3 regions of the Lactobacillus sp. CA30L genome follow, and region 3 is predicted to be linked to each of the others. Evidence: riboswitches for the same ligand, from Rfam matches in the RefSeq annotation. Region 3 holds a riboswitch; each other region holds the start of a gene.
The links. A riboswitch is a leader RNA that binds a small molecule or an ion and turns the genes downstream of it on or off. The one in region 3 is predicted to bind thiamine pyrophosphate.
Positions count from the first base shown of each region.

Region 1 (10,148 bases), on a different contig from region 3:
ACGTTTTTGCTAAAAATGGTGTTGTCTTGACAACAGGGGGAATCGAAAACAACCCCCAGATGATTCAGGACTACATTGGCTCACATAAATTGGTTCCGCTTGGTACACTGTACAACAAGGGCAAGGGCATTGATTTAGCCCACGAAGCCGGTGCCGACATGTGGCACATGTCGATGTATGCTGCCGGCGGAATGCAGCAGAGCTTTGCCTTCTATGAACCGGGTATGAAGCGTGCACCGTTTTACATGGGCAATCCGGTTTTTAACACGGGAAGCATTTTTACCGTTGGAGACGATGGCACCCGCTACTTCAAGGAAGATCAGGCGGCCCGCGAAGGTTATGTCGAAAACCACGGTTCCTGGTATAAGCCGCTCAATCCGCTTCATCCTTACCTTGTTTTTGACCAAAAGAAGTACGATGAGATTAGCGAGATTGATGCCTTTCCTGACAACAAGGCGCTAAATTCTGTGATTAAGGCCGCTACAATCAGTGAACTAGCAGAAAAAATCGACGTCTCAGTAGAAAAGTTGCAGGGTACAATTGATGAATTTAATTTCTTTGCAGAAAAGAAGCATGACTATGCCTTCCACCGCGCCCCAGAAACGCTGAGTGCATTTTCTGAATCAGGCCCGTACTATGCGGTCCCACTGGTGCAGACAATTGGCTGGTCGGAAGCCGGTCCAAGAAGAAATGCCCACGCTGAAATTCTCAACCCGGAACACCAGCTAATTCCACATCTGTATGGTGCCGGTGAGCTTGGCAGCAACATGTGCAACTTGTACCAGGGTGGGTCAGACCTGGCTGATTGTCTGATTTTCGGCAAAATTGCCGGGCAAAACGCGGCACACCCCAAAGATGATGCTGAAGAGATAGATCCATCTGGGAATGATCGCAGCGAGACGGCTAAAACGCCCAACTTAGGATCAGATATTAAAAAAGAAGACTACGCCACTACACCTAATCAGTATATTGGTAAGTCTGACAAGGGTATCGGGGACGAGATCGTTGTCAGGGTGACAGTCGACGAAAAGCAAAACATTAAAAAAGTTGAAGTCTTAAAGCAGGCTGAGTCTGATGATTATGGCCAAAAGGCCATTAATGAGATTCCGAAGAAAATGGTTGAAGAAAATACGGTTGACGTTGATGCCGTTTCAGGCGCTTCCAATACGACGCGCGGCTTAAAGGACGCGGTCAGGGATGCGCTGAATAAGATTGAATAGTGTTAAATGAAAAACAGATCACGGTGATCTGTTTTTTGCTTGCCTCAAATAACTTTTGCACTGCTTTTTCTACAAGATAATTGACCGCTTGGACGTCTAGGATGACCGCTTGGGAAAATAGGCTGGCTTTTATGAAAAAATTAGCGTTTAATAAAAGCAATTAATTAAAAGGCAGGTGAGAATCTTGAAAGTCAAAATTGAGCTTGACCCTGATTTGGATGAAGCGGTCGTGTCGATCCATGCCCCGGAATTATCGCCGGAAGTAGAACGAATCTACCGGCAGCTGCAGGAAGTGAGTACGCGACCAGATCAGCTCGAGTGTTATAAAGATGATATGACATATTATTTAAATTTAAATAATATTTTATTTTTTGAAACGGAAGACAGGCAGGTAATTGCCCATACGCAGCGCGAGTCGTTTGTGGTTAATTACAAGCTGTACGAGTTAGAAAATTTGCTCAGCAGCCAGTTTATGCGCGTGTCCAAGTCGACTATTTTGAACTTAAAGCAAATTTACGCCTTGACGCGGTCTATTTCAAACTGCCAGGTGCATTTTCAAGATTCATACAAGACTGTTTATGTTTCACGGCGGTATTATCATAGTTTAAGTGATCGATTAAATGAGAGAGGGTCATCATAATGAAAAAGCAGAAAATCAAGGAGATGCTATGGGGCATCGGTTTAGTTGCGGCAGCGGTCTTTTTGGTACTGAATCAGCTGCACGTTTTGTCATTTAACTTAGGAGTGGGAACAATTGTCTGGACCATTATTTTTGGGGCAACGCTCATTAACAGCATTGCGGGCAGAAATATTTTTGGCATGGTCTTCTCAAGCGCATTTTTGTTAATTGTGTATGCAGGTCCCTTGCACATTACCAGGATTGTGCCGTGGACGCTGCTGCTGGCAGCCTGCCTGGTTTATGCGGGGCTGTGCCTGATTTTTTCAAAAAGATGGCACCGCGGGACCACGTACTTCATTAACCATAAAATGAATCATCACTGGGAGGACGGCGACTTTGAGACTAAGGACCAGACTAAGGACCGCTTTACGGCTGGCGCTAAAACCGAGGATGAGCGCAACGTCGTAATCAACCAGAAGCTGTCGGACGTTTCCCGCTACGTGCGCTCGCAAAATCTGGAGAGCGTCACGATCAATTCCACGATGGGCGAGGTGGCCGTCTACCTTGACTCAGCAAAAGCTGCGGGCGATACCGTCACGGTCACCGTCAATGCGTCGATGGGCGAGGTTGCGCTTTACCTACCGCTGTCCTGGCGGCTTGAGGACCATCTGTCTGCCGTCTTTGGCGACGTGGAAATCAACGGCGAGTCTAGAGGAGATGGCCCAACCGTGATTTTGCAGGGTACAAGCAAATTCGGTGAGGTTTCCGTTAATTACGTTTAGTTTAAGTAAAAATAGGTGGGGCACAACTAATTTTGGTAGGACATTATTATGGATGACGAATTTCTGGAAGAGATAGCAAAAAAGCGAATGATCAGCCGGATGCTGGCGAAAATTACCCTGGCATTCGCATCCGGGGCAAAATTCTGACCTGCTGCTTTGCCTTCGAAAACCATCCACGCAAGTTGAAACTGGGCTGGAGGGGTGCTGCTAATCCCACCACTGGCAAGGCGGACCTATCGCCGTCTTGGGTTCGCTCCTTGCCCGGTCTACGAAACGTTCTTGAAAAAGTTGAATTGGCAGTTGCCTAATCAAAGCTATCAAAAATAAGGACCCGGTTTCGAAACAGAAACCGGGTCTTTTGGCGTAAGTGTATTTAAGAATTAAAAGTTAATTAGTTATCCCACGGTGCATCAAGCATTGCTTTGACCGTCTTTTCAACGTTGGGACTGCGGGCAATCAGCGAAATGACCGAAGCGCCAGCCGCACCCGTCTCGGCAATTGCCCCAAGGCTGTCTGTGGTAATGCCGCCGATGGCCACAACCGGCCGTTTGCTTTGTTCAACCAATCCGCTGAGGCCCGCAAGGCCAATCTCGGGGTCCGCGTCGTCCTTTGACTGGGTGGCAAAAATGGGACCACTGCCGTAGTAGTCGATGCCCGCGATCAGATCGCCTTGCATGATTTCATCCGGGGTGGAGCAGGAGTAGCCGACGATCATCTGGCCGTCAACCGCTGCCACGACTTGTTCGATGGCTTCATCGCTCTGCCCGACGTGGATGCCCTCGGCGTGGGTATTCAATGCCAACTCCACGTCATCGTCAATGAAGAAGGGCACGTGGTATTCTTGGCAGAGGCGGTGCAGCTGCTTGGCCATGGCCAGGCGGTTTTCAGGACGCAGCGTGGATTTAGGACCCTTGTCGCGAAACTGGAATGCGGTGATGCCAGCCTTTAGTGCTTCTTCAACCAGCCCGGGCAGCGTTTTGCCTGCCGGCACGTCCTGGGAGCCGCAGATGAAGTAGGCGTGTAAAATATTGGGGTTAAATTGGGACATGATTTCTCCTTTGCTATTTTGCCCAGTGGTTGAGCGGACCGTGGCCGTGACCAACCTGAATGGTCTGGGCAATTGTCTTGGTGACGTATTTTTTGGCGCTTTTAATCGCGTCGGTCAGGCTGTGGCCCAGGGCAAGCTGGGCCGTGATGGCGGAAGCCATGGTGTCGCCAGTGCCGTGTGTACGCTTGGTGTGCGTGCGCGGGCTGCTGGTCCAAAAACTAGAACCGTCTGCAAGGAGGGTGTAGTCTTTGACCAGCTCGCCTGGCAAGTGGCCGCCCTTAATCAGCACATTTTTGACGCCCAGTGCTTGCAGGGCGTGCGCCAATTCGGGGTACTGGTCCGTATTTGCAGCCCTGATGCCGGTTAAGGCTTCTGCTTCTGGCAGGTTGGGCGTGACCAGGTCGGCGAGGGGCAGCAGCTCCTTTTTGACGGTTGCAACAGCGTCTGCCGCCAGTAGCGGTGCGCCACCCTTGGCCACCATCACGGGGTCGATGGTGATGGGACCGAGGTCGTATCTTTGCAGGTTGAGCGCAACCCGGTGGACGTGGGCCGCGTCGCCCAGCATGCCGGTCTTGCAGGCTCGAATGCGGAAGTCGGCGGCCAGGGAAGCAAATTGCGCATCCACCAGGTCGAGCGGCATCAAAAAGGAGTCCTGCACGTCCAGCGTGTTTTGCGCGGTCACGGCAACCACGACGGCGGTGCCAAAAACGCCCTGCATCTGGAAGGTTTTCAGGTCAGCCATGATCCCTGCCCCGCCACCGGAATCGGTTCCTGCAATGGTGAGCACCTGCGGGAATGAGTTAATTTCTTCTTCCATGACAAGCACCCTTAATCAAAGTGCGCGATTTTTGCAATATCAGCAGGTTGAACCTGAGCCAAATAGTCCATGAGGTGCATGCCAAACGAACCTGGTCCAAGGTCAGGATTGTCCTTGACAAGCAGTTCCCCCGTGGCGGCAAAAACCAGCGCCGCCGTTTGGGCTGCTTCAAACGGATCGCTGCAGACCGCGGCAAATGCGGCCACGATGCTGGTCAGCATGTCGCCGGAGCCGACGTGGGCGGCAAAGAGCGGCGTGCCATTGTAGACGTGCACCACCCGCTTGCCGTCGCTGATTGTGTCGGTTGCACCGCTAGCGATGACCACGCAGTGGAGTTTGGCTGCCGTCTTCTTCGTGATGTGGTCAAGATCGCCGGCACCCGATCCGGCGTCGATGCCGCGCGCATCCCAGTCGAAACCACCCAAAGCGGCAATTTCACCGGCGTTGCCACGGATGATTTTTGCTGGAAAAGCCCACAACAAGTCAAGGGCAGTCTTCAACCGGTAGCGGACGGCACCAACCGCAACGGGGTCGAACACGACCGGCTTTTTGTAACGGGCGGCCAGGTCGCCGACCTTCTGCATCTGGGCGGTCTGTAATTTTGTCAGCGTGCCCAGATTAATGGCGATACTTCCCGCCATTGTGACCATTTCCTCTGCCTCGTTGACGTCCTTGCTCATGATGGGCGAGGCCCCGATGGCGTTCAGGCCATTAGCTACGTCCTGCACGGTGACAAAGTTGGCAATATTCAAAACAACGGGGTTCTGTGCACGCAACTTGGTTAAAAGCTCTAACTGCATCTGTTTCCTCCTTAAAAATAGAAGAGGTACCCAACCCTAGCTTCAGGCAAATAAAAAACTTTGGCACAACAATGCGCGCCAAAGTCTAATCGTATTTGACACGTTCCTACGCAAGAATTAGCTTACAGGTTCAAAGGGTCTGAAATCATCTTTCATCTCAGCCTAAAAGGCGCCCCTCGTGTTATCGCTTTCATTATAACTGCTTTTAGCGAGTAATACAATACATGTTTATAAAACTTATTTAAAAAAATGGACCACCGGGTAGAACTTTCCTTTGCCCTAGAAACGGGACTGGGGTAAGCTTAGGCTGTAAAAGCAGTTGCGAGGGGCGGGGCCGCAAAAGCGCTGACCCGTTGACCTTGCCGCAAAAGCAATAAACGACTAAGGAGGACAACGTGGAAAAATTTACAAATCAGCTGCACGAAGTGGCTAGCAGTTTATGGCAGAAGAGCAGGGAGCCCCCCTTTGTAAGTGCGCTTCAGAGTGACAAACTGACCGCCGCCCAGTTTCGCTTTTATTTGCTGCAGGACCGCTACTATTTGGCTGAATTTACCAAGATGCACAAGCTGATTGGGAAAAAGGCTAACAATCGGCAGCTTAGCACTTTTATGGCTGCGCGTGCGCAGGACCTAAAGGACACCGAAATAGCGGTGCGTGAGCACTTTTTTAAGGAACTGGCAATTACGCCTGCAGAAGTTGCCGCTGTTCCTGTTGCGCCCACCGCCTACAATTACGTTAACCACCTGCACATGACGCTGCATGAGGCCGGCGTTGCTCCGGCCGTCGCTGCGATTCTGCCGTGCTACTGGCTCTACCAGGAGATCGGACAGGCGGCAACGGCGGGCTCGCCCGTACGCATCTATCAGGAATGGATCGACACGTATGACGGAGACTGGTACGGCGTGAACGTTGTAAAAATCCTGGAACTAACCAATATCCTGGCCCAACGTGCTTCTGCAGAGGAGCAGGAGCAGATGAGAAACGCCTTTGTCCGCAGCAGCTACTACGAACTGCAATTCTGGCAGATGGCGTATGAACAGCAACAATGGGAATAAAGGCTTGTGACATAGTGGATGCGTACCAGCGCTTGTTTTTGGGACATTAAATTAGCGTAAAAGAAAAAGGGCTGAGTTTTAACTTCATCCACTTTGAGGGATGAACAAGCTAATTCAGCTCTTTTGCAATTATTATGCGCTTGTGCTTTTAGATCTGGGCCAGGGCCTGGTCGATTGGCGTGCTTCCCGCGTGCATCGGGATTGCCTTGCCGATTGTATTGTCATGCTCCAAGATGGCGGCTAGAACGTGGGCCACATCGGTAATGGAGTTGGCGCCGGCTTCTTTCGTATTGAGGGCGATCGTGCCACTGGCCGGCGTTTCCGTGAGACTGCCCGGCTGCAGAATCGTGTAGGATAATTTCGTTTGGTTCATCAGCCAGTTATCGGCAAGGTACTTGCCCAGGTAGTATTCGCGCAAGGACGTTTTTTCCCACGAGGCAGGATTCAGGGAGCCGTAGCCGCTAAGCATGATGAAGCGACTGATGTTGTTCTTTTGGGCCGCCTGCATTGTCTTGATTGCGCCGTAAGCATCAATTTCTAAAACATCGCTGCCGCGTGATCCGGCCACAAAGTAGATTGCGTCTTGCTGGCCAATTTTGGCCGCAATTTCACCGGCGGCGGAGTGCAGGTCGAGTGGCACCTGCGTTAATTTTAACCCCTCAAGGGAATCGAAGTGGCGCGCGCCCGCACTGACCTGGTGGCCCTGCTTAACTAATTCCTGGCACAGCTTTTGGCCCACCCGGCCGCTGGCTCCAACTACAAAAACTTTCATAAACTCTCCTTTGACGACTGACAAGGTGTCCAGTACGTATTTATATTATAACAGGCTGAAGCCGGCCCACTAGTTTTAACGTTTGGCTAGCAGCAAGCAAAAAGCAGAATGTGGCTGATCTTCAAGTCGCCCGCGTTCTGCTGGTTGCTATCGTATTTGTCTGGCTACGCGCTGATGCGCTTTTCATGCCAATCCAAAATCATCTTGATAATGGCATTGGCAACGTTGAGGTTCTTAAGCAGGGGCCCGTGGGAATAGGTTCCGATGAAGTTGCGATAGCGCAGGCCCTCAACGTGGTCCTGCGGGTTGTTGCCGTAGCCCTCTATCATTTTGCCAAGGGGGTGGAGCTTGTTTTGATCGTCAAAATAAGTCTGCCCCGAGTGGTTCTCAAAGGCTGCGACCTCGCCCCACTCGCTCATGTAGCGCGTGTCGCCAATCATGCGCTTGTCCGCCTTAAAAATCGTGTGGAAGGGCAGGATGTCAAGTCCCTTGATTGTGACGCCCGCGCTCGTCTTGTAGTAAGTTCCGACCAGCTGGTAGCCGCCGCAAACGCCGAGCATGGGGCAGCCCGCGTTAAGGTAGGCGGTCAGGGTTTCCTTGTGACGGGGCAGGTCCTTAGCCACCACGGTCTGTTCGAAGTCTTGGCCGCCGCCGAAGAAGACGAAGTCATAGTCAAACGCGTTGAATTCAGCGCCCAGGGAGATATTATCCACGCGCGTCTCATAGTCCTGCTTCTGCATTAAAAACTGGATAATTTTGACGTCGCCGGAATCACCGTACGTGTTCATCAAATCTTCGTATAAGTACGCAATTTTAATCATTTTGTCAGCCATCATGCACCTACCTTTATCTTGTTAAAGTATATCTTAACGGTGGCCCGGGGGCAAAGAGAAATCACTCCGTATCCTGCTGGGCGGCGAAGTGGTTGATGGGGCCATACTGTGAACCGACCTCAATGGGGTGGGCGATGGCCTCATAGGTAAAATTCTTGGCGATGCTAATGCTGTCCACCACGGACGTGCCCTTGGCCAGTTCGGCTGCGATGACGGCCGACAGGGTATCGCCCGTGCCGTTGATCCGGTTCGTGTTGATGTAGGGCTTGGTGAATTCGTGGAACTGGCCGTTTGCGGTCAGCAGCACGTCGGTTACCTGCTTTTGGTGCACGTTATCGTGGCGCCCCTTCATCAGCACGTTTTTGGCACCCCGTGCCTGCAATTTCTGGGCCCCAGCGTGAATTTCAGCCTGCGAATTTAACCCTAGCCCCGTTAGTTTTTGCTGCTCGTAAAAGTTGGGCGTGATGACATCAGCCAGGGGCAGGAGCTCATCCAAGAAGGTCTGGTAGGCGTCGTCGTCCAGCAGCGTGTTGCCGTGCTTGGTCATAATCACGGGGTCCAGCACAATTTTGCCCATGTCGTACTTGCGCAGGTTGGCGGCAACGCAGGTAATCACGTCCTTGGTGGCCAGCATGCCGGTCTTCAGTGCACTGATTTTAAAGTCGGCGTTAAGCACGTCAAACTGCTTTTGAATGAAGTCAACGGGCATGACCTCCTGGGCGTAGATGCCGGTCGTATTGCCCGCAACTGCTGCGGTCATTAGCCCCATGCCATAGACCTTGCGGGCGTAAAACGAGTGCAGGTCCGCGGTCATCCCGGCACTGCCATCGCTGTCGTTGCCTGCAATTGTCAGGGCAATGATTTCTTTGCTCATTTTGTTATGTTCCTCCCTTTAATGTCTATTTTATCCTCCAGTATAACTTAACATAGGGACAATGATATAATTATTTCTTGTAAAAGCGCAGTGAGATAGTAAAATTATAATGAACCGCTTTCTTGAGAAAGGACACGTTATGGCGAAAAGTTACATTATGGCAATTGATGAGGGAACTACTTCCACCCGGGCAATGATTATTGACCACGAGGGGCATAAGGTTGCCTCGGCGCAGCGGGAGTTTCCCCAATACTTTCCGCAGCCAGGGTGGGTCGAGCATAAGGCCGAGGAAATTTGGCATGCTGTCCAGACCACCATTGCCAATGCAATCATTAATTCAGGAATCCGGCCGGAGCAGATCAAGGGCATCGGCATCACCAACCAGCGGGAAACCACCGTCATTTGGGATAGGAAAACGGGCAAGCCGGTTTATAACGCGATTGTCTGGCAGTCGCGGCAGACAACGGAGCTCGCCGAGGGGCTCAAAAAAGCCGGCTACAGCAACATGATCCATAAAAAGACCGGCCTGATTGTAGATCCCTACTTCAGTGCGACCAAGATTCGCTGGATTCTCGACCACGTCGACGGAGCCCAGGAGCGGGCTGAGAGGGGCGAATTGCTCTTTGGTACTATTGACAGTTGGCTCCTATGGAAGCTAACGGACGGCGAGGTGCACGTAACCGACTACACGAATGCATCCAGAACCATGCTGTTCAACATCCACGACTTGTGCTGGGATGAAGATATTCTCAAGCTGCTCAATATTCCGCGGATAATGCTGCCAGCGGTTAAATCCAACTCCGAAATCTACGGCTACACGCAGTCCTATACCTTCTTTGGCGGCAAGGTGCCAATCTGTGGCATTGCCGGCGACCAGCAGGCGGCTCTGATTGGCCAGCTTGCACTGAAAAAGGGCATGGTCAAGAACACTTACGGCACCGGCTCGTTCATTGTGATGAACACCGGTGAGGAACCGACGGAGTCCGACAACAACCTGCTGACGACGATTGCTTACGGTATTGACGGACATGTTTCCTATGCGCTTGAAGGGTCGATTTTTGTCTCCGGCAGCGCCATTCAGTGGCTGCGCGACTCAATGAAGATGATCAAGACGGCGGGGGAATCCGAAAAAGCGGCGCTGTTGTCTAGGTCTGAGGATGAAGTTTACGTTGTGCCGGCCTTTACGGGCTTGGGCGCACCGTATTGGGACTCGGAGGCTCGGGGCGCGGTCTTTGGCGTTACACGTGGAACAAATAAGAATGACTTTATCAAGGCTACGCTGCAGTCTTTGGCCTACCAGACTAGGGACGTGGTTGACACAATGCAGG
Region 1 is NZ_JBWXGB010000003.1:190,986-201,133, forward strand. Features, by position in the region: gene AC2JF8_RS04990 (FAD-binding protein) at 1-1,220, shown strand, start outside; gene AC2JF8_RS04995 (LytTR family DNA-binding domain-containing protein) at 1,405-1,860, shown strand; gene AC2JF8_RS05000 (LiaF transmembrane domain-containing protein) at 1,860-2,621, shown strand; gene thiE (thiamine phosphate synthase) at 3,013-3,672, opposite strand; gene thiD (bifunctional hydroxymethylpyrimidine kinase/phosphomethylpyrimidine kinase) at 3,683-4,486, opposite strand; gene thiM (hydroxyethylthiazole kinase) at 4,498-5,286, opposite strand; TPP riboswitch at 5,373-5,473, opposite strand; gene tenA (thiaminase II) at 5,682-6,341, shown strand; gene AC2JF8_RS05025 (NAD(P)H-binding protein) at 6,490-7,113, opposite strand; gene AC2JF8_RS05030 (type 1 glutamine amidotransferase) at 7,278-7,946, opposite strand; gene thiD (bifunctional hydroxymethylpyrimidine kinase/phosphomethylpyrimidine kinase) at 8,008-8,820, opposite strand; gene glpK (glycerol kinase GlpK) at 8,960-10,148, shown strand, end outside.
Region 1: linked by a shared signal. The riboswitch ahead of thiM (hydroxyethylthiazole kinase) and the one ahead of AC2JF8_RS06450 (ATP-binding cassette domain-containing protein) in region 3 are both predicted to bind thiamine pyrophosphate.

Region 2 (10,148 bases), on a different contig from region 3:
CCAAGTATTACAAGTGCTATAAGTTTCCATTTAGTATAATATCTAGCAATCATAATTCTCCTTGCTTAATATTAAAAATAATTCGAAAAATGCAATTTTAAGTTGAACACCTTATTTGCTTTGATAGATGCAATCTAATCTTCTCACATATAATTCATCGGGTGTGTGGTAGGCTAAGATCTTGCGGCTTAAGCATTCAGGCAAGTCAGTTGCCTTAATCTGTAATAAACCACGTTCCACATAATGGTAAAGCGTCTTGGTGCAGACCGTTTCATTCCGGACAAATGTGCCGCTGGCTAAGGCTCGACCTGCGCAGGGCATCAAGGGACCAGCGCTGCTTGGCATCATAGCGGTGCCGTTTACCGTGATAGAGTGCAATCTGACCGCGTTCAAGCTCGTATTTCACGGTTGTGGGCGAACAAATTAAGACTAGCGGCAATTTGGCGCAGGGACTGACCTTGTCTGTGCAAGACTTGGATAAGCACGCGGTCTTGCAAAGCAAGATGTTGGCCCTTTTGGTGACTAGATATGGTAGAATTAAGCGAGTTCATTGGAAACTTCTTTCTAGAATTGATTGGGTTAATTACATTCTATCAGAGAAGTCCAATGGACTTTTTTATTTTTTAATCAGCGCAAGTGTTCAACTTCATTTTACAATTTACCCCATTATTAACCTCCAATAATGTAGTATATCCAATATTGTGATATGTATTGAATTAAAAGTCAATATTTTTTTAATTTAATTATTATAAATAAAAAATATTGGTACAGGCAAGGCAAAGTTAAACAAAATAGATTAAAGCTCTAACTCTTCTTCTTTCCCTTGTCCTCTTTTATATTGTTTATATATTGTTGTCAATTATAGTTGAGAAAGTGGTTGTGATGTCGTATGCTTCTCAATATTCTTTTCAATTTCCTTCTCTTCGATAAAATTTACCATGCGATCGGCAGCCTTAGTGGTATTCGATAGAATTTTCGATTGCACTTCTGGATCTAATTGATCAAGCTTTTTTCCGTTGTCTGTCCAGCCAGCAATGTAATCTACGGTGTAATCTCGAGTATCAATGCCATAGTTTTTGGCCTTTGTGCTGCGCGTGTACCTGCAAGTTTGGCCCCATGCCCGAAATTCCATTTTGATACGCCCAGTCCTTGAGGTCGGTCATATCATTTGAAAAGTAATAATCTGCAGCGTAAGATGTGAACTTCTAAAATAAGGCCGCAGAATTCAGCCATAATAAAACCCCGAAATCGTCTAAATTTCGAGGTTGATATTATTCTTCGCCGTTTTAAATTGCTTTAACCTATTCTGCTGCTTCTTTTTCTAAGGCCTTAGCCTCATACAGCTTCTCGTACAAGTCCACCATCTCACCGGCCAAATCCCTAAACGTGATTGCATTCATCAGGTGGTCCTGGGAGTGGACAACCAGCAAGGTTACCGTGGTGTGGTCACCCTGGGCCTCCTTGGTCAGCATCCCGGTCTGGGAGTTATGTGCCTCGGTCAGCGACTCATCCGCCTCCTTGAGCTTGGCCCGGGCACCCGCAATATCGCCGGCCTTTGCACAGCGGATTGCTTCAAAGGCGAGGCTCTTGGCGTTGCCGCCATTGGCAATCAACCCCATCGCGGCCATCAAAGTTTCTTGTTCTTTTTCTTCGGATACTTCTTTTTCAGCCATTTCTCTACCTCGCCTTAGCCGTTAATCAGGTCTTCAGCCTGCTTTAAGACCTTCTTGCCGTCCATCAAGCCGTAAGCACGCATGTCAATTACGCCCAGCGGAATATCCTTGCCATCCTTGCCCTGGCCTTTGACCTTTTTCTTAAAGTCATTTTCCATGTAGCGCACCTGCGGCCCCAACAAAACGCAGTCCAAATCGTCCTGCTCAATGTGGCTATCTGCTTCGGCTGCGGGAACGGCGAAAATATTGGCGTCGATGCCCTCTTCTTCGGCCGCTTTTTGCATCTTGGTAACCAGTAATGAAGTGCTCATGCCAGCGCTGCAATTCAGCATAATTGTTAGTTTTGCCATTGTAATCTACTCCTCTAAAAATTATAACAACGTTTTATATTATTATAACACTTATTGCGGTAGCGCTTTCCATGAATGTGCTTAATTCTGTCTAGACCAAAGAAAAATTGTGTTTTACGCCAAAGCAACCGGAGTGCGACCAACACACCATAGTCAAAAAAGGGCATCAGACTAACAAGCCTGGTGCCCCATCATTCACTTATAAAACGCGCCATATAGCAGGACGGCCCGCAAATCCACAACAATCGTGCCGCCCCCGTGTCTAAAACGCGTGAAGCCAAATGCCAATCATTCCTGCAATTACCAAGAACACGCCAATCAATAGCGAGGTCCACATGGCAATCGGCATGAAGCCGTTATCCGTGCCCTGGTGCAATACGCCTTTGATATAAACTACGCTGGTTACCAACTGATATATTCCGATGACAATCAGCAAAACTGAAACTATCAGGTAAAACAGGTTGCTGCCAAAAAAGTTTGCCATGTTCTAGCCCTCCTTTAAAAACAAGCGTTAAAGCGCTTTATTGATATCCGTTTTAGTATAACATAACACCCTTTATCATTAAAGAGAATTCACTAAGATGATTTTGCAAAGTTTTTTAGACGAAATGGCGTGCAAAACTGCGTAATCCTTTGCACAACTTCAGATAAAAATGCCAATCTTACCTAAAAAATAGCCCCGAAAGTTGTCTAACTTTCGGGACTCATTTCAATATTATAGTATCCTTTTTAAAATTACAATAGTTGTATTTCTGAGGGGTGACAAAAATTTTCTCAATTATGGAGGGGTTCAGACCACATGACAGAATATTATCTGAATTGAACAGGATTTGGATAATCACAAATTTAACAACCAATGCCATGAAATCCAAAATTTTGTATTTCTTAATGGTACGCTCGCTGAAAATATCCTTAACCCCATACTTAATTTTCACCTTTTGATCATAGTATGTATCATCCTCACCGGTCACCGACAAGCCCATATTTTTTAGCGCATAACGTAATCGTATTTTTGAGACAATAGCAACTTGCCTGCATCGTGCAGTGACATCAATTCCCGGTATTCTTTTCTGGTCATAGCAAGTACCGCTCACTCATAACTCTAAGTACATCACCGCTCAAAATCACCTTTATAAACACCATTATCCACTGTGGCACCAACTTTGACCAGACAACCCCCCTGCAGCTTAATACTGCAGGAGAATTCTTAAATCAAACTATTTAGCTTTTAGTCAAGCGCGTGTTCGACCAGATTTTCCTGAAACTTGACGAGCAAGCAAATGCAGCTAATTGTGAGTGCCAGGATTCCGCTACCGGAAAAAACGTTCAGGCCGATGTTCTTAACTAACTCAATCAGCGGGTTGATGACCAGCGGGCTAATGACGCCGCCGATTGAGTAGATAGCGACATACACGCCCAGTGCCATCGAGACGCTACTGTCGTCAACCACCAGCGAGATCAGGTACGGGAACTGTCCCATCGCGATGCTCATCGCGGCCCCGACCAGGAAGCTGCCAAGAAAGACGACTAGCAGTGAATGGGAGAGGCCAATCAACAGGTAGGCCAAGCCATAGAGTAAAAATGATAAAGCGATTGATGAAAACTTGAACCGCCTGCCAATTAGGCCTACAATCAGGCCGCACAGCATCCCACCGATTAGCGAAACGGTTGACGTCAGTGCAGCCTGGGAAGTGGCGCCTAGGCCTTGCTGCACGACGAACAGCGAAATGTTATTGTTCAGGACGTTGTTCAGCAACATGGTCAAAAAGGCCCACAGCGCGCAGTAAAAGACGTACTTATTCAGGTGAATCTTGTGATTTTGCCCGCTTCTTGCGTCCGGATTAATGTCCCTGGGTTTCAGGGGCACTAAGAGCACGACCACAAGCAGAATGAATAATGAGAAAAGGTAGATCCAGTAATTATTGACCCATGTGCTGGCAGCTGCCAGCTGCCCACCACCCATGATGAAGATGACACCGCCAATGTTGATGAACGTGGTCGACAGGCCCATCGTCGCCTCGCGCTCTTTTTTGGGCAAAATCTGCGAAATCAGCACCTGCGTCAGGTTGGTACAGGCACCTTGACCGAGTCCAACCAGGCACGAACAAAAGATTAGGAACATGAAGGACGTGTGGAACACCAGCGGCAAGAGGCCGCCAACCGTTACCAGCAGAATTGAAGCAACGGTCAAAGTCTTCAGGTTGATTCTGGTAGCAGTCAGCTTCCCGATGATAATCCCCGCAAACATCATGAAAAGATTAGGCAGAGAAGTCAACATTTGTACGCTAGTAGCGCTCAAAGTAAATGTTCTGGCAATTGCCGCGTACGATGGCGTGATGGCCAGAGCGGCCATGCCAATCATGCTGACCGCAAGGACACCAATTCGCGTTTTGGCAACGTAAGCTTTATCAATAGTATCCATTGTAATTATTTTCCCCCTTGCATATGCTGCTAACGGCATTGCGACCGGAAAAGACAGCGTAACCGGCGGTGCTGCCCGGCGGGGTAACCGCATAGGTATCGCCAACCAGCATTCCAGCTGCGCTTACTACCTTGTCATTATAGTCCGTTAAAACCACATCGCTGCCCTGCTTAGCAAATTCTTCACTAATTGCGTAACCAATCCCTTGGGGTGCGCCCGTAACAACTGCAACTTTTCCTTCTAACAATTTGTTTATCCTACTAATTTAAACTTTTAATTGCTTCCTCAGCAGCAATCCAACCCGACACGAAGGCAAAGCCATTGGCAATACCCTCGTAGCTAGGGTAGCCGTCTGAATATAAACCATTAGCATTATTGCCGACAATATACAGATCTTTGAGCGGCGTGCCATCCTCAGTGACCGGTTGGCAGTTGCGGTCAACGTTAATGCCATCCATTGTTCCCAAGATTGCACAGTGTTCAATGATAGCGTAATACGGACCTTCATGGACTCCAAACAGTAATTCGTCCGCTGGCTTTAAAAATGTTTCATCATTGTTCTCTTCAACCGCCCGGTTATATACATCAATGTTTCTTCTCAATGATGCAAGTGGCAGATGCAGCTTCTGGGCTAACTCTTCTAGTGTCTTTGCCTTAACTACTTCTCCCGTCTTGACTGCTTCGTCAAAGTCCGCTTGAATATGCGATAACGGTCCAACAGTTGTTCTCGGGGTCTCTCCTACGTTACAAAATTGGCGCTCAAACGTGTCTTCAAGGTTAATCTCAGTCTGACTGAACGTGTCAAGCGTCTTCTGGTCAACCACAACGTAGTACTTGCCATGCACGTTGTGGGCTGCATTGCCCCACATGGCGAAGTCGTAGACCACATCCTCATTGACAAAGCGATTGGCAGTCTGGTCAAGCCAGAGAAGCGGCAGATTGGTCAAGGTCTCAACGGCACTGTCCCGCTTCAATGGGTTGATGTTCCTGCTTGGTGCGCAGCCATGAGCAAACAAAGCCGGGCTATGCCGCCAGTCTGCACCAAGCTTATGGGTCAGTCTGATGCCCGTACCGTCCGACTTGTGCTCACCCAGGTTAAGCAGCTCAGCAGCATCTGAATATCTTGATTTAAGCATTTGCTCATTACCGCAGTAGCCACCATCGGCAAAAATAACCTTTTGAGCCTTAATCCTAATGCGGTGTCCATCCTTGCCTTCAGCAATTACGGCCTTTAATCCATCTGCATAATCCAGGTCCACCGCCGCAGTTTCAAGTAAGACCTTGTTGTTAGCAGCTTCAAACTTAGCCGGCAACTTGTCCCAGTTGACTATTTTTTCGCCAAAGTTATCAAATTTGTGGTAGACAAGTGGATCGTTCATGTGGGCCTTCTGCTCACTCTGCTCTACCGTCACTGGTAGACCCATTTCTACAAGTCGACTGATGTTTGCCCCTGACCGCTTCAAGAAACGCGCCAATAATTCACCGTTGACAAAGAAATGATTATAATCGGTCAAACCAGTGAAAGCTTCCCGGTAACCGTATTTAACCTTGCGTTCCTTTTGTTCGTCCGAATTAATGGCAAAAACACCATGGGCGCCAAACTTACCGGCACCTCCAACTTTATTACCCTTTTCTAGCAATACGAATGGGACTTTTCTTTGGTATAGCTCGAAACTAGCAGAGATGCCGGATGAACCAGATCCCACAACGACAACTTGGGTTGAAATAGAATCCATGTTTATTTACTTCCTTTCTTGATTGTAATTTAACTTACAAATAAATTTTAATCTAGCTTGCTTGTAATCGCTAACACATAAAAGTTGCCGTCAATAACTTTAAGTTGTTGCCCACTTAAGGACTTTTTTTAATTGGTCAGAAACACCCGCATTTAGTGCAAGAACAACAGTGAACGCACCCTGTAGATGAGCCGGTGAGCAGCGGTAAATATTCATGCACTTGGCGGGCAAGACAAAGGATTCCGGAACCATGGCCAGCCCACCGTTATAGTTGACATTGAGGCAGGCCGCGGAAAAACTGTTAATTTGATCAATCTGCTGATAGCCCCAGCCATCACCGTTATATATCTCCAGTATTGCCCGCTGAATATTCATGATGCCTGTCGACTGCCAGTTCTGCATGTAAATTGTGCTCTTTTGAGCAAGTGCCCGTGCATTGCCGTTATACTCCTCAAGTTTGTCTCGATTCAACAAAAGATCAAAGCTAATCGTTCGCAGTGGCAAACATTCCACCTTCCTGTTGCCCGCAAAGGCCAGCTCAAAGCCGACCAGCAGGTCATAATTACCATTAATCAGCCGTCTGATGCCTGTTTCGAAATCTTCTTCGTCAAAGCTAAACTGGTAATTCTGCGGGAGCTTTGCGGCAAACACCACCGCCTCATTTTCGAAACCAGGTAGGAAGTGAATGCGCAGAAGCTGCTTGGGGTCAAAGTTAGGGTGATGCCAGATTTCGCTATACAGGTTAATTATCTCTACCGCGCGCCTGTAAAACTCTTCGCCCACCGGCGTTAGCTTTAATTCTCCTACTGAACGGTTAATCAGCTTCTGACCCAGCTCGACCTCAAGTTTTTTAATTGCGGAGCTGACTGCAGTCTCAGAAACGTAATTGCGCTTAGCGGCCGAGATAAAGCCATGCGTCTGCACCACATCAATAAAATATTTTACTGGCATTAGGTTATAGTTCATTTTTTTATCCATTTCATAATCAAATTATTGCTTTCACATTTAATATTATAAGAAAAGCGCAACAAGTCAAAGCCAAAATTAAAAAGCGCCGGTAAAGACGCGATTTTTATCCTCAACTATTGGTAATTCACTCCAAAATAAAGTAAAATGTTTAGTGATTAAAAAGGAGCATCCAAATGGCAAAACTCGAAAAGCCCGTTGTGATTGGCATTACTGGTGGTTCAGGCAGTGGTAAAACGACTATTGCGCGTAAAATCGTCGAGCAAATGCGGGAAAATGAACACGTCTTGATTATGACTCAGGATTCATACTATAAAGATAATACAGGCATCCCCATGGACGTTCGGCTGAACATCAACTACGACCACCCCGATGCGTTTGACGTCCCGCTGCTGAAAAAGCAGCTGGCCGCACTGCTGCGCTACGAACCCATTGAAATGCCTATATACGACTTTAAGGCCCACACGCGCAGCAATAAGACCCTCCACGTTGAGCCCGCCGACATCATCATTCTCGAGGGCATCCTGGTTCTGGCCAGCGCGGAAATTCGTGATTTGATGGATATTAAGGTCTATGTCGATACCGACGATGACATCCGCTTCATTAGGCGACTCGAGCGCGACATGGACGAGCGTGGCCGCTCGAGCGCGTCAGTCATTGACCAGTACCTTAGTACGGTCAAGCCCATGTACCACCAGTTCGTTGAACCGACCAAGCGCTACGCGGACATTATCGTACCCGAGGGCGGTGAAAACAACGTGGCTATCGACATGTTGACGACCAAGGTTCATTCTATTCTCGGCAAAAGCATTAAATAAAAGAAGAGTCTGGGAAAAAACTCTAATCTAACTAAAAAGGCTGACAAATCACGTTAATCAAACGTTGATTTATCGGTCTTTTTAAATTGTGAAATTTTTTAATTTAACTTCAAGGGCACTTTTTTCCCAGACTCTTTTTTACTAGTTATTTTAACTAATCATGATCAACACGAGGCTGCAAAGTCCGATCAAACAAATTAGTAATCAGCTTGGCAAAGACACCATCAAAGATAAGACATGAAAGTACAGTTGTGATAAACATGGCAATTTGCAGTTGGACGCTGTACTTACCCCAGCCATATAAGAAATAGGTCGGTATAAAACTACCAAGACTGGCAAAAAAGGCCCCTGTAAGAACACTTCGCCAAGAAAAATTACGGTAGTTTTCTTTTTTCGGAAAGAAGCCAATCTCATTGGTAGCGCCCTGAATGAAGCCCTGCAGAACCGTAATTGCCCCCCACTGACCCCCAATTGCCATTTCTACAATTGCAGCCAGGGCTTCACCAATCATTCCTGACCCTGTTGTTGGCACAAAGTACATAGCTAGCGGTCCTGCCAGCAACCAGAGGCCACAAAAGACGGTGTCGGTAAGTGGCGCATAACCTGTTGAAACTAACGCCAACTTAACTATATTAAAGGCCCAGTTAAAGCCGTAGGTGTAAACCACACCCATGATTATGCCAATCAGTGCAATCAGAATAATCGACTTGACGTTCCACTTCGATGATCTTGTAAACATAAAAAATACTCCTAACTAATCTTAAGTCAGTAGGAGTACGATCATATCTACTTCAATAACACTTCCCTAGCGCAGGTATTATCCCGTTCAGGTTCGGAGGGTATTTCTCAGCTAATGCGGCACCCCTAGTGACTCTCATTATTTTACTCTTAACAGTTTAACACATTCGACGTTATCTGTCCCGGGGACTTTTCGCCCAGGCGCTTTTTGTTCAATCTGAACCGTTTGCCCATTGCTTTTTAATGATTCTTTTCATGCGTAGCTTCATTTGCATGTCTTTTACCAAAAAGAGCGCCATTAAAACTTGCTAAAGCTGGCCAGTCTTTCTGGAGTCATGTCCCGGATAATCGCAACGGCCAAATCAACGGACGCCTTGAAGTCATGGTAGGCGCTGAAGCAGTACGGTGAATGCTCATAGCGGACCGGGATGCCAATCACGATGGTCGGTGCCCCGTTCTCGTAGTAAATCGCAGCACCGTCCTGACCGCCACCGGTCCGAACGGAGCGCGTGTATGGAATGTGGTTTTTATCGGCTAATGCGCAAGCATACTCCTGGAACTTGGGGTTCGGCAAGAAGGTCGTGTCCATGTCGCGCAGCATTGGACCGCGCTTTAAGCCGGTCTGGGAGAGCCAGTCCGGCGTGAACGTGTCATCGGCGGGACAAGACTCGAGGACAATGGCCAGGTCGGGCTTAACCGCACGGGCAGTAACATAGGCGCCACGCAGGCCCACTTCTTCCTGGCTGGAGAGTGCACCGACAACGTTAAGATTAGTCTCCTCGCCCTGCAGGTTGTCCAAGACATCGACCATGGCAGCAGCACCGAAGCGGTCGTCAAAGTCCTTGCCGAAGAACAGACCGGACTTGTCGTTATATTCGCACTTAACGTCCACAAAAATCGGACAGCCTGTATCAATTCGGTAATCATTGATAGTTTCCGCGCGTGAAGTCGAACCAACATCGATCGACATGTCGGCAACATCGGGCACGTTGTTTTTTTCGGCCGCAGTCATGAAGTGTGGCGGCTTGGTGGCAACAACGCCCGGCACGTATTCACCGTCTCTGTTCCTAATCTTGACGCGCAGAGCCGGGATATTGTACTTGACCCACCCACCGAGCGGAACAAACTTGATCATCCCGTTGGGGCGCACCGCCTGCGTAATGAAGCCAACGGCGTCTGAGTGCGCATCGAGCTGAATCACCGGCCGGCCCGCCTTGTTTTCCTTCTTGGCAGCGTACACGTTGAGCATGCCATCAACGTTGACGTCGGCGATCTCCTTGACGTTTTCGATAAACATTTTAACGAATTCTTCCTCAAAGCCCGAGGTGGCATTTGCATCCGAGAATGCTTTGAGCATTTTGATTTCTTGTTCTTTTTCCATTGTAGTGACCTTTCGCTTGAATAATATCTCCCTTCATTGTAGCAAAAACTTTAAGACCTGCGTG
Region 2 is NZ_JBWXGB010000010.1:16,659-26,806, reverse strand. Features, by position in the region: gene AC2JF8_RS08960 (ATP-binding cassette domain-containing protein) at 1-53, opposite strand, end outside; gene AC2JF8_RS08955 (hypothetical protein) at 272-406, opposite strand; gene AC2JF8_RS08950 (helix-turn-helix domain-containing protein) at 390-551, opposite strand; gene AC2JF8_RS08945 (hypothetical protein) at 860-1,132, opposite strand; gene AC2JF8_RS08940 (PTS sugar transporter subunit IIA) at 1,302-1,673, opposite strand; gene AC2JF8_RS08935 (PTS sugar transporter subunit IIB) at 1,688-2,023, opposite strand; gene AC2JF8_RS08930 (hypothetical protein) at 2,286-2,507, opposite strand; gene AC2JF8_RS08925 (MFS transporter) at 3,252-4,445, opposite strand; gene AC2JF8_RS08920 (SDR family NAD(P)-dependent oxidoreductase) at 4,432-4,692, opposite strand; gene AC2JF8_RS08915 (FAD-binding protein) at 4,706-6,181, opposite strand; gene AC2JF8_RS08910 (LysR family transcriptional regulator) at 6,281-7,132, opposite strand; gene udk (uridine kinase) at 7,324-7,965, shown strand; gene AC2JF8_RS08900 (ECF transporter S component) at 8,120-8,704, opposite strand; TPP riboswitch at 8,751-8,841, opposite strand; gene AC2JF8_RS08895 (M42 family metallopeptidase) at 9,002-10,084, opposite strand.
Region 2: linked by a shared signal. The riboswitch ahead of AC2JF8_RS08900 (ECF transporter S component) and the one ahead of AC2JF8_RS06450 (ATP-binding cassette domain-containing protein) in region 3 are both predicted to bind thiamine pyrophosphate.

Region 3 (10,148 bases):
AACCACGTTGTTTCCGGCAGTGACAAGGTCCAGGTCATGCTCTCCAACGGCAAAACCGTTAACGCCCGCATCGTCGGCACCGATGCCACCACGGACCTAGCCGTTTTGTCAATCGATGCCGGGTACGTCACGCAAACGGCCGAATTTGGCGATTCTAAGAGCCTGCAGGCGGGACAGACCGTCATTGCCGTCGGTTCGCCTTTGGGCAGCGAATACGCCTCTACGGTCACGCAGGGGATAATTTCCGCACCAGCGCGTAGCATCACCACGTCCACAGGCAACCAGCAAGCCGTTATCCAAACGGATGCGGCCATCAATCCGGGCAACTCCGGCGGTGCCCTGGTCAACTCTGCCGGCCAGGTGATCGGCATTAACTCGATGAAATTGTCCCAGTCAAGCGATGGCACCTCGGTCGAGGGGATGGGCTTTGCAATTCCGTCCAATGAAGTCGTCACCATTGTCAACCAGCTGGTCAAGAAGGGCAAGATTACCCGTCCGCAGCTGGGCGTCAAGGTGATTGCGCTGCAGGGGATTCCGGCAAGCTACAAGAAACACCTCAACATCAAGTCAAACCTTGAGAGCGGCATTTACATTGCGGAAGTCACCAAAAATAGTGCGGCCTCAAGGTCGGGCCTCAAGGTCGGCGACGTGATTATCAAGGTTGACAGCAAGTCCGTCACGGACGTGGCTTCGTTACACAGTATTTTGTATAATCACAAAGTTGGCGACAGCGTGACTCTGACCGTTAACCGCAGTGGAAAAGAGCTCACCATGCACGTCAAGCTGCAGGCGAACTAATCCTGGCAATATTCTTTAATTAAGCATTAAAAAGGCTATACTGGGCGCTTGAGCTCACTAGTATAGCCTTTTTGCTAACTAAAATTATGAGGAACATTAAATCATTCGGATTTAGTGCTTGTCAAGGCTAAAAAATGCGGCATCTTTTTGTTGATAACTGTGGACAACTTTGTGGATTGTGCATAAAAAGGGTGAGAAAGCCCTTCGATGGTTGTGGACAACCTGTGAGTTGTGTGTAATAAATAGTGAAAATTATTTAATTCAAACAGTTGTTCATTGCGTTATACCGGTATTTGAGGGCAAAAAGTTTGTGAAAAGCGACTGTGAAAAACAAATGTGGGGAAAAAACCTGCGGATAAAAATAAAATAAAGTACTTGACACAATTTGTATGATTAGCAGTGGTATTGACCACAAAATGTTGAAACTGCTTATTCACAGCTGTGGAAAAAACAGGTGGAAAAATTGGGAATTGGGGGATAAATAGTGAGTATGAATATCAAGATTGTGTGCGTGGGCAAGCTGAAGGAAAAGTACTTCAAGGACGCCATCGCCGAATACCAGAAACGGCTTGGTCGTTTTGCCAAGGTTGAACTTGTGCAGGTGCCGGATGAAAAGGCGCCCGAAAAGTTTAGTGTGGCTGAGCAGGAACAGGTTAAGGAGGTCGAGGGCCAGCGCATTCTGGCTAAGATCAGGGACAAGGAGTACGTCTTTGTCACCGCGATCAGGGGCAAGGAGCGCAGCAGCGAGGAGTTTGCCCGCGAGCTGAAGGACCTGGCCACGTACGGCCACTCCGACGTGACCTTCGTGATTGGCGGCAGCCTTGGCACCAGCCCGGCGGTTAACAAGCGGGCAAATAGCCTCTTGAGCTTCGGCAAGCTGACGATGCCGCACCAATTGATGCGCGTGGTTTTGATCGAGCAGATCTACCGCGGCTTCATGATTAACAGCGGCAGTCCGTACCATAAGTAATGCCGGTCTTGTTTGGTTTGATTGGACATAATAAAACCCCGAAGTTGTTTTACTTTCGGGGTTCACGGCAAACTTGCAAACCAATTTTTTATCATACTGGCAACTGGGAGTTTTTATCCTAATTCAATCACTTGCTCAAACTGCTGCGCGATTTCCGGGCGCAGGTGGTGGGAAATGTAGACTAGGGTTACGCCGTCCAAATCAAGCAGGCTCTGCTCGATCTTCTGGCCATCTTTTTCATCGATGGCCGAGGTGATCTCATCGGCCAGGATGACTTGCGGGTTGCCGAGCAGCTGCCGGGCCAGCGCGATTCGCTGCTTTTGGCCACCGGAAATGTTGTTGCCGGCGTGCTTTAACACGGTGTCAAGGCCGCCCGGGCTCTCCGCTACAAACTGCTCCAGGCCGGCGCGCGCAACTGCGGCGTTCACCGCGTCAGCGCTTGCGTCGCGGCCTAAAGTAATGTTGTAGCGCAGGGTACCGTCAAAAATATAGGCTGACTGGTCGATGTAGGCAATCTGCCTGTGCAGCGACTTCAGACTGAGCTCGCGGTATTCGCTGTCGTCCCAGGTGAGCGCGCCCCGGTAGCCCGTTAATAACCCGCCAATCAGCTTCACTAAGGTTGACTTGCCGCAGCCGGACGGACCAACAATGGCCACCCGGTCGCCCTTCTTAATGGTACCCGAAACATTGTTCAAGATGGCCCGGTCGCTGCCGGGATAGCCAAATGACAGGTCGCTGAAGGCAATTTGCCGGGCCAGCGGGGCAGCCTCTTTTCCCTGGGAATCTTGCTTCTGCGTGTCGGCCAGCTTGTTGTACTTGTCAAAAATAGGCTGAACGGCCCGAATCGAAGTCAGCTGAATGCTGATGTTGGTCAAGCTGCCGAAGACGTTGCCGGCCATCGAGCCGACAATCAGAATGGCACCAATCGGAAGCTGGTGGTGGAAGGCGAGGTAGCCGGATTCAATTGTTAAAATGGTTTGGGCGCTGATGCTAATCAGGTTGACCAGTACATTGGAGAAGGACATTTTAGTTGTATAGTTAACCCGGGCCTGGCCCGCCTCGTCCGATACGGCCAGTGCCACCTTATTCAGCAATTTTTGCTGACCGAGCGTGAGCAGGTTGATAAAGCCCTCCAAAATATCGGTCATCTTAGCCGTTAACACCTCATTTTGCTGGCTCTGCTTCTGCGACAAGTTTTCTAGCTGTCTTTTAAAAATGCGGGGAAACAAAATCATCACAACGGCAAACACCAAGGTTGTTATTAATAAGAGCGCGTTATAAGAAAGCAGAACAACACTGGCAACAATGGCCAGGAGCGTGCTACTGAAGGTTTCCTGCAAACTGATAAAACCAGCTTCGTTAATTTGATTAATATCATTAGTAAACCAGGACACGTAATCGGCCTCTGTGTGGTTGTTGAAGCCCTCATATTCCTGGCGGCCAATTACCCCGGCCAGGTCCGCCCCTAATGGAGTTATCAACGGTTTTTGTGATAATAGCAGAATACCTTGAAGTGGTAAAAAAGAAGACCAAAAAAATGGCCCAACTGAATAAGTTTAGTACTGTATCAGTAATAAAACCCGCCAGATTACGCTGGGTCAGCGCGGTCAGGGCGTTACCGTTAAAAATGCTGGTGGCGGTTTGTGATACGTTCCAACCAAGATAGAGAATAGCCAAAATTATATACTTGCCGGGATTGCGTTTGACATAAGTCCAGAGTGAAAAGTTTGCGATAGTGTTTTCCATAATTCGCCTCCGCTGAATTAATTATCACAGCCAGTGACAATAATGTAATAGAGTAGTCGCCACTACTTGCTTTGTGCGTTCTGCGATAAGAATAGTGCCGGCTAACGCTAAATAATCCAGCTGCTTTTTAGTTGCTTTTAATATATTAATTATCATTTTATAATTAAGTACCTAGAAAAGCAATCGAATTATCAAAAAAAGGCCCGCAAGTTAGGGAAATTGCGGGCCTTATTTCGTATTATTATTTTTTCACTTTTTCCGGCTGCGGCGTTATAACGCTAGTCGAGCGGTTAAATAAAAGCGCTCAGCGCAGCGTGAACAGCGCGGCGTTGGTAGCGAGGAGAATAATGCCGGCCAGCAGCCAGTCGCGTGTTGTGACCGGGACGCGTACGATGACCGACCGCTGGGCACCCTCGCGAAAGCCGTGGGACTCCATGCCCTGGGCCAGGTTTTCGGCGGAATTCAGCGCAACCAGGATGGCCTTGAAGTAGAGCACCGGCGACCAGAAGCTGAGGTAGACGCCGCGCATCATGCCGGCCGTCCGAATCTGCTTGACCGCCTGCCGCATGCGGGGGATGATGTTGAGCGCTGCCAGCACGCCGTAGGCAAACTTGCTGGGGAGGCGGAAGTTCTGCTCAAAGGAGCGGGCCAGGTCCTCCGGGCTGGTGTCAATCGCCACGCAGTAAATTGTCAGCGTGTAGACGTAGATCCGGCTGGACAGGCTGAACGCGTTGTAGAGGTCGGGCCGCGGCGCAAACCAGTAGAGCGTGGCAAAGACGGTGAAGGCCGCAATCAGCGGGACGAGCAGCGTTAATAGGAGCTGGCACAGCGTAATGCGCTTGTAGATAAGGTAGAATAGGGCAAAAACAATGACCAGCAGGTTGGTAGACAGGCTCGACTTGAGCGAGATTTCGATGGAAATAATCAGTGCCAGGACAAATTTAAAACTAGGATTCAATGGTTGTACCTCACTTGTCTACGTAGGTTAAACGGCGGTTTTTGAAGACCAGGTGGTAGTCGCACCAGTCTGCTAGGCCGGCGAGCTCGTGGCTGATGATCAGCAGGGTCTGTCCCCGCTGCTTCTGGCTCTCCTTAAGCCAGGTCATGACCTGGCGGGCGGATTCGTGGTCGAGTCCGCTCAGCGGCTCGTCGATCAGCAAGACGTCCAGGTCCGCAATCAGCATTAACAGGATCTGTAGTTTCTTCTGCTGGCCCCCGGACAGGGAGTAGACAACGTGGTCGAGCAGCGCGTCGAGCTCCAGGTCGGCCAGGGCCTCTTTGATTTTTTTGTCGGTGAAGAAGCTGCCGGTCCGCTGCTTCTTGCTCAGGGCGATTTCATCCTTGACGGTAATGTTGATGAACTGGTCGCTCGCCGTCTGGAAGATCTGCCCGACGCGGCGCAGGTAGGTGCGGGCGGTCTGCCGCCGTATCTCCTTTTCGCGGTAGGTCAGGCTGCCGGAATACGGAATCATCTTGGTGAGCGCGCTGAAGAGCGAGGTCTTGCCGACGCCATTGGCGCCCGTGATCAGCGTGGCCTTGCCCCGCGGAATGTCCAGGTGGTCCTGGTCAAGCAGCAGCCGGTTCTGCGTGACCTGTGTCCTCTTCAGGGCAAAGCAGGGGTTTTCGCCCGCCTGCGGCAGCGCGAACGTGTACACGTCGCCATGGTGGTCGTTTTCCGCCAGCAACTGGTTCATGGCGCTATCATCCAGACGGATCACGGACTTGCCGGCGAACTTGAACAGGCAGTCGCAGACGCCCGCATAGCCGCTCAAAACGTGGTCGCTGAGGATGATGGTCTTGCCCTGGTCGCGCAGACGGGCGAGCTTGGCAATCAGAAACGTCCGTGCCTGGGGGTCACAGCTTGCGAAGGGCTCGTCGAGCAGAAACAGGTCGGTGTTCATCGCCACCAAAACAGCCAGTGCGACGCGCTGCTGCTCGCCGCCGGACATCGTGTTGATTTTCTGGTCGAGCAGGTGGTCAATCTGGGCAAACTGCACGGCTTCGTTCAGCCGCTCCTTGTAATGCGCGCGGTCCACCTGCAGGTTCTCGAGCGCGAAGATGATCTCCTCGCGCGGCGTGGCCATGGTGAACTGTTCGCCGGCACTCTGGAACATCATGGCCGCCTTCAAGCCGTTCAGGTCTGTTTTTCCGCTGATTCTGCCCGCATACTTGGGGTACAGCCCCGCCAGTATCTTGAGCAAAGTAGACTTGCCGCAGCCGGTCGGTCCCACGAGCAGGGTGAACTTGCCGGTGGGGATGTGCAGGTTGACGTTGGTGAGGACCTTATCGTCTTCATCATATGAAAAAGTGAGGTTTGTGCTTGTAATCAATTTTGTTACCAAATAAAAAAAGTCATCATGGCTAAGGCCTGACGACGTAAAAAGATTAATTTTCCCTTCGCTGGCATTATCCATGGCAGGTTCAACGGGTATGTTCTCAGCCTAGCGGCACCCCGGTATTTTCAGGTTAATTATACCTAAACGTCCTTGGGTTGTCTAGCAAGCGCCGCCGCACGCCGAAAATAGGGACGGGAACAGCCAAACGCATCCCCCTGCAAAATTGCGGGCTTATCGCCGGGTTTTAGGCTATAATTAAAATTATGAAAATAAATTGCTAGTTAGAGGGTGAAGGCATGGCGGCGGTAAAATTAGAACAATATTTGACCAGTATCCTGAATTCAACTAAGGCGGATACGAATGAGGTGCGGCTGCGTCCGGGCAACCGTGATTTGGACCTGCTGGCGGTTGCCCTTGAGAACCATAACGTGGGCGTGCACCGTTACCAGACGTCGAACGCGCTGCTCCTATACGCGGCCCAGGGCAGGACCCACGTTGCGATTAACGGCCAGGACTATTTGCTTGTGGCCGGCAACATCGTCTTACTGCAGGGCAAGAGCAGCTATGAGGTGCAGCGGCAGTCGCCTGGCGACCTGCTCGTGAAGCTTGAACTCAGTGCGCAGGTGGACTTGCGGCAGCTTTTTGGCGGCAGTATGCGTCTTGAAGGGCCGGAAAAGCAGGCGGTGCAGGAGGTGGAAGACGCCTTGAGAACCAACCGCCTGCTCTACCTCAAGTGCACGCCCATGTCCGTATCGGTCCAATTGCTTAAGAAGGTCATCAACGAGTACCTCAACCAAAACCTCTTTGCCCGCAGCATTATTAGCGCGGAATTGAGCATTCTCTTTATTGCCGCCATGAGGAGCCAGAACCTGGCAACGGCGGGCAAGGTCAGCCACCAGTTTGTTGTCTCGGCGCTTGAGCAGTACATCGATGACAATTACGCCAGTATTTCCCTGGACAAGACGGCCAAGCACTTCGGCTTTAACCCCAATTACTTTTCCAGCCTGGTCAAGCAGAAGACGGGCAAGAGCTTCGTTGAACACGTTGATGAGCGGCGGATGGAAGAGGCCCGCAACTTGCTGGCGCGGCCCGATATTTCCGTTAAGGAGATCATTCGCCGGGTGGGCTACAGCGGCAAGTCCTTCTTTTATAAAAAGTTTAACGAATACTACCATGAAACGCCGGTGCAGATGCGCGCCGAACTGTTTCGTCAGGCCAACATCAACTTGAAGTAGCAAGACGGCCCCCTGGCAAAATACCATAACCCCAATTTGATGACAGAAAAAAACGATATCCCCTTCAAGGGACATCGTTTTTTGTTTTTACATTTTTTCGAGGCGCTTGATGCGGTCTTCCGTTGGGGGATGACTGTCAAACAGGTGGGTAAAGCCGTGCTTTTTGCGCAGGGGATCCTCGATGTACATTCCGGCGCTGCTTGGATCCGCCTTCTTCATCGGGCTGGCACCGTCAATCTTTTCAAGTGCGGAAATCAGCCCCTGGGGGTTGCGGGTGAGCTCGACCGACGATGCGTCGGCCAGGTATTCCCGGTTGCGGGACAAGGCCATCTGCGCCAGGCTGGCACAAATGGGGCCAAGAATGAGCACGAAGACAATCGCTACCACTTTAAAAATCATGACGAAGCTGTTGTCGCTGTCGTTATCACTATCGCGATCGCCATCGCCCCACCAGATGAAGCGGCTGGCCATGCCCGACAAGAATGAGATGACGCCGACCAGAACGGCGGCCACGGTTGACACCAGAATGTCATAGTTTCGGATGTGTGAAATCTCGTGGCCCAGAACGCCCTCGAGCTCCTCGCGGTTCATCATGTCGAGCAGGCCCTGCGTGACCGCAACGGCGGAGTGGTCGGGGTCGCGACCCGTTGCAAAGGCATTGGGACTCTTATCGGCAATAATGAAGACGCGGGGCATGGGCACCCGGCCAACGAGGGCCATGTCCTGGACAACGTGCCATAATTCGGGGTTGTCGGCCTCGGTAACTTCGCGGGCGTGGTTGAGGCTCATGACCATGTTTGCGGGGTTGGGCAGGATGATGAGCATGTAGATTACGCTGGCTGCCAGCGCGATGACAAGCCCCAACACAGGCCGGTCACTGAAGATGTAGCCCAGGCCCGCGCCGACCAGCGCCAAAATGATGGTAAACATGATCATTATGCCAACCGTCTTGCGTTTATTGCGGGCAATTTGCTGAAATAACATAAGTTTAACCTAGCGCTTAAAACTTAACCTGTGGCACTTCTTTTTCTGCTTCGCTGGTCTGCAGGTAGTCAACCTTCTTGAAGCCGTGGATGCCGGCAACAATGTTTGACGGGAAGGTCAGGAGCTTCTGGTCGTAAAGGGCAGCGGATGAGTTGTACAGCTGTCTTGAGTAGGCAATCTTGTTTTCCGTGTTGGCCAGTTCCTCCTGCAGCTTCAGGAAGTTCTGGTTGGCCTTTAGGTCGGGGTAGTTTTCGGATAAGGCGAAGATCGACTTCAGGGCGTCGGAAATCTGGTTGGACACCTTCAGGGTCTCGGCCCGCTCGCCGCTCGGGATGTTGGTCAACTGGTTGCGCAGCTGCACGACGTTTTCCAGCGTTTCCTTTTCGTGCTTGGCGTAGCCCTTGGTGGTCTCGACGAGGTTGGGGATGAGGTCGTTGCGCCGCTTTAGCTGCACGTCAATCTGGCTCCATGATTCGTCGGTGTAGACCTTGGCCTTCTGCAGGCCGTTGTAGATGGTAATGTAGATGGCAATTAATAAGACAGCGATAATGACGATTATCCAAATTAAATTCATTGTTTTTCCTCCTGGTATATATCACTCAATTATAACTGATTATACCCCTTTTGAATATAAAAAAAGCCCTGCACGGCAATCGCAAGCAAAGCTTGATAAATGGGAGCGGGCGCTTATAACAGAAGCAGCAGCCAGCCGACAATTGTTAAAATAATCAGTCCGATGAACTGCATGAGCGACCACTTTTTAAAGAATTCGCTCCTTGAGACGGTGGCGTTCTGCGTGAAGGTCTTGAGGACCAGCATGTTGGCCATTGACCCGATCGGTGAACCGAAGCCCCCGATGTTGGTGCCCAAGAACAGGGCCTGGGCGTACGGGGTGAACTTGCCGACCAGGATGGTGGCGGGCACGTTGCTGATGATCTGGCTCGAAATAATCGACGTGAAGTAGGTCGAATTCTCCGAGTTGATCATCTGGTCAATGATGGTCACAATCAGCGGGATCTGCTGGATATCGCTGATGAAGATGAAGAAACAGGTAAAGGTTAGGAGCAGGGCGTAGTCAATCTTGAGCAGGATCTGGGGGTTGATCAGGAGGGCCAGAATAAACGCTACGACCATGGGAATCGCAATGTTGATAACCTTGAAGACGCCCAAGAAGAACAGGGCAAACACGGCAGTCGTGATAACCGTGGGCCGGATGCTGATGTTGATCTGCTTGGTATCCTGCACGGGAATCTTAGTGCGGGGGATGAAGTGGAAGATGACGAAGGTGATGACCAGTGCGGCCAGCAGGTAGGGCGAAGACCAGGAGAAGAACTCGATGGCGCCGACGGAGTACTTGCTGACAAGAAAAATGTTGTGGGGGTTGCCCCAGGGCGTGAATGCGGCCCCGATGTTGGCGCCCATTCCAATCAGGGTGACCGGCAGGATCTGGGGCAAGTCGCAGCGCTTGGCGATATTCAGGTACAGGGGTATCAGTGTAAGCGCTGTTATGTCGTTGCCGAGAAACATTCCCGAAATAATTGCCAGCAGCGTGAACAGTATGTTCAGCTTGCGCATATTATCGGCAATGCTGGTCAACTTGTATGCTAAAACGTCTAGAATATGCAAATAAGCGTAAATTTGGATAATAATCAGCATCGCAGCGACGGAAAATATTGTATGCAGGTTAATATCTCCAAGCCGCGGCCTTGCAAAAAAAAGGCTGATAATCGTTACTACAGCAGTAATCTGTAAAATTTTATCGCTAAAGGTTTTTTTCAAGACGGTCATAAAATGTCCCCCTTCACAAGTTACAATCATCGTTATCACTATGTTACATTTTGAGCTTTTTTTTCATGGTTCGCAATAATTAATTTTCATTCCCCCAGATGTGGGCCCATAAACAGATATTTTGACACCTATAACTAATATATCTTATAGTTAAAAAAACATGCAAAGATTAAGGGGGTTCTCAACATGAGTAATTCTGAAACGGTGAAAATGAACATCAAGCCGGCGGCTGCGGCAAAGTTGCAGAGTAAGGTGACAGACGGGCAGGTTGTCCTGCTGGCACTCAATGAT
Region 3 is NZ_JBWXGB010000004.1:208,458-218,605, reverse strand. Features, by position in the region: gene AC2JF8_RS06475 (S1C family serine protease) at 1-798, shown strand, start outside; gene rlmH (23S rRNA (pseudouridine(1915)-N(3))-methyltransferase RlmH) at 1,289-1,768, shown strand; gene AC2JF8_RS06465 (ABC transporter ATP-binding protein) at 1,882-3,249, opposite strand; gene AC2JF8_RS06460 (hypothetical protein) at 3,194-3,514, opposite strand; gene AC2JF8_RS06455 (energy-coupling factor transporter transmembrane component T family protein) at 3,819-4,472, opposite strand; gene AC2JF8_RS06450 (ATP-binding cassette domain-containing protein) at 4,483-5,844, opposite strand; TPP riboswitch at 5,890-5,979, opposite strand; gene AC2JF8_RS06445 (helix-turn-helix transcriptional regulator) at 6,147-7,085, shown strand; gene htpX (zinc metalloprotease HtpX) at 7,173-8,069, opposite strand; gene AC2JF8_RS06435 (LemA family protein) at 8,086-8,643, opposite strand; gene AC2JF8_RS06430 (SLC13 family permease) at 8,757-9,857, opposite strand; gene AC2JF8_RS06425 (iron-sulfur cluster biosynthesis family protein) at 10,044-10,148, shown strand, end outside.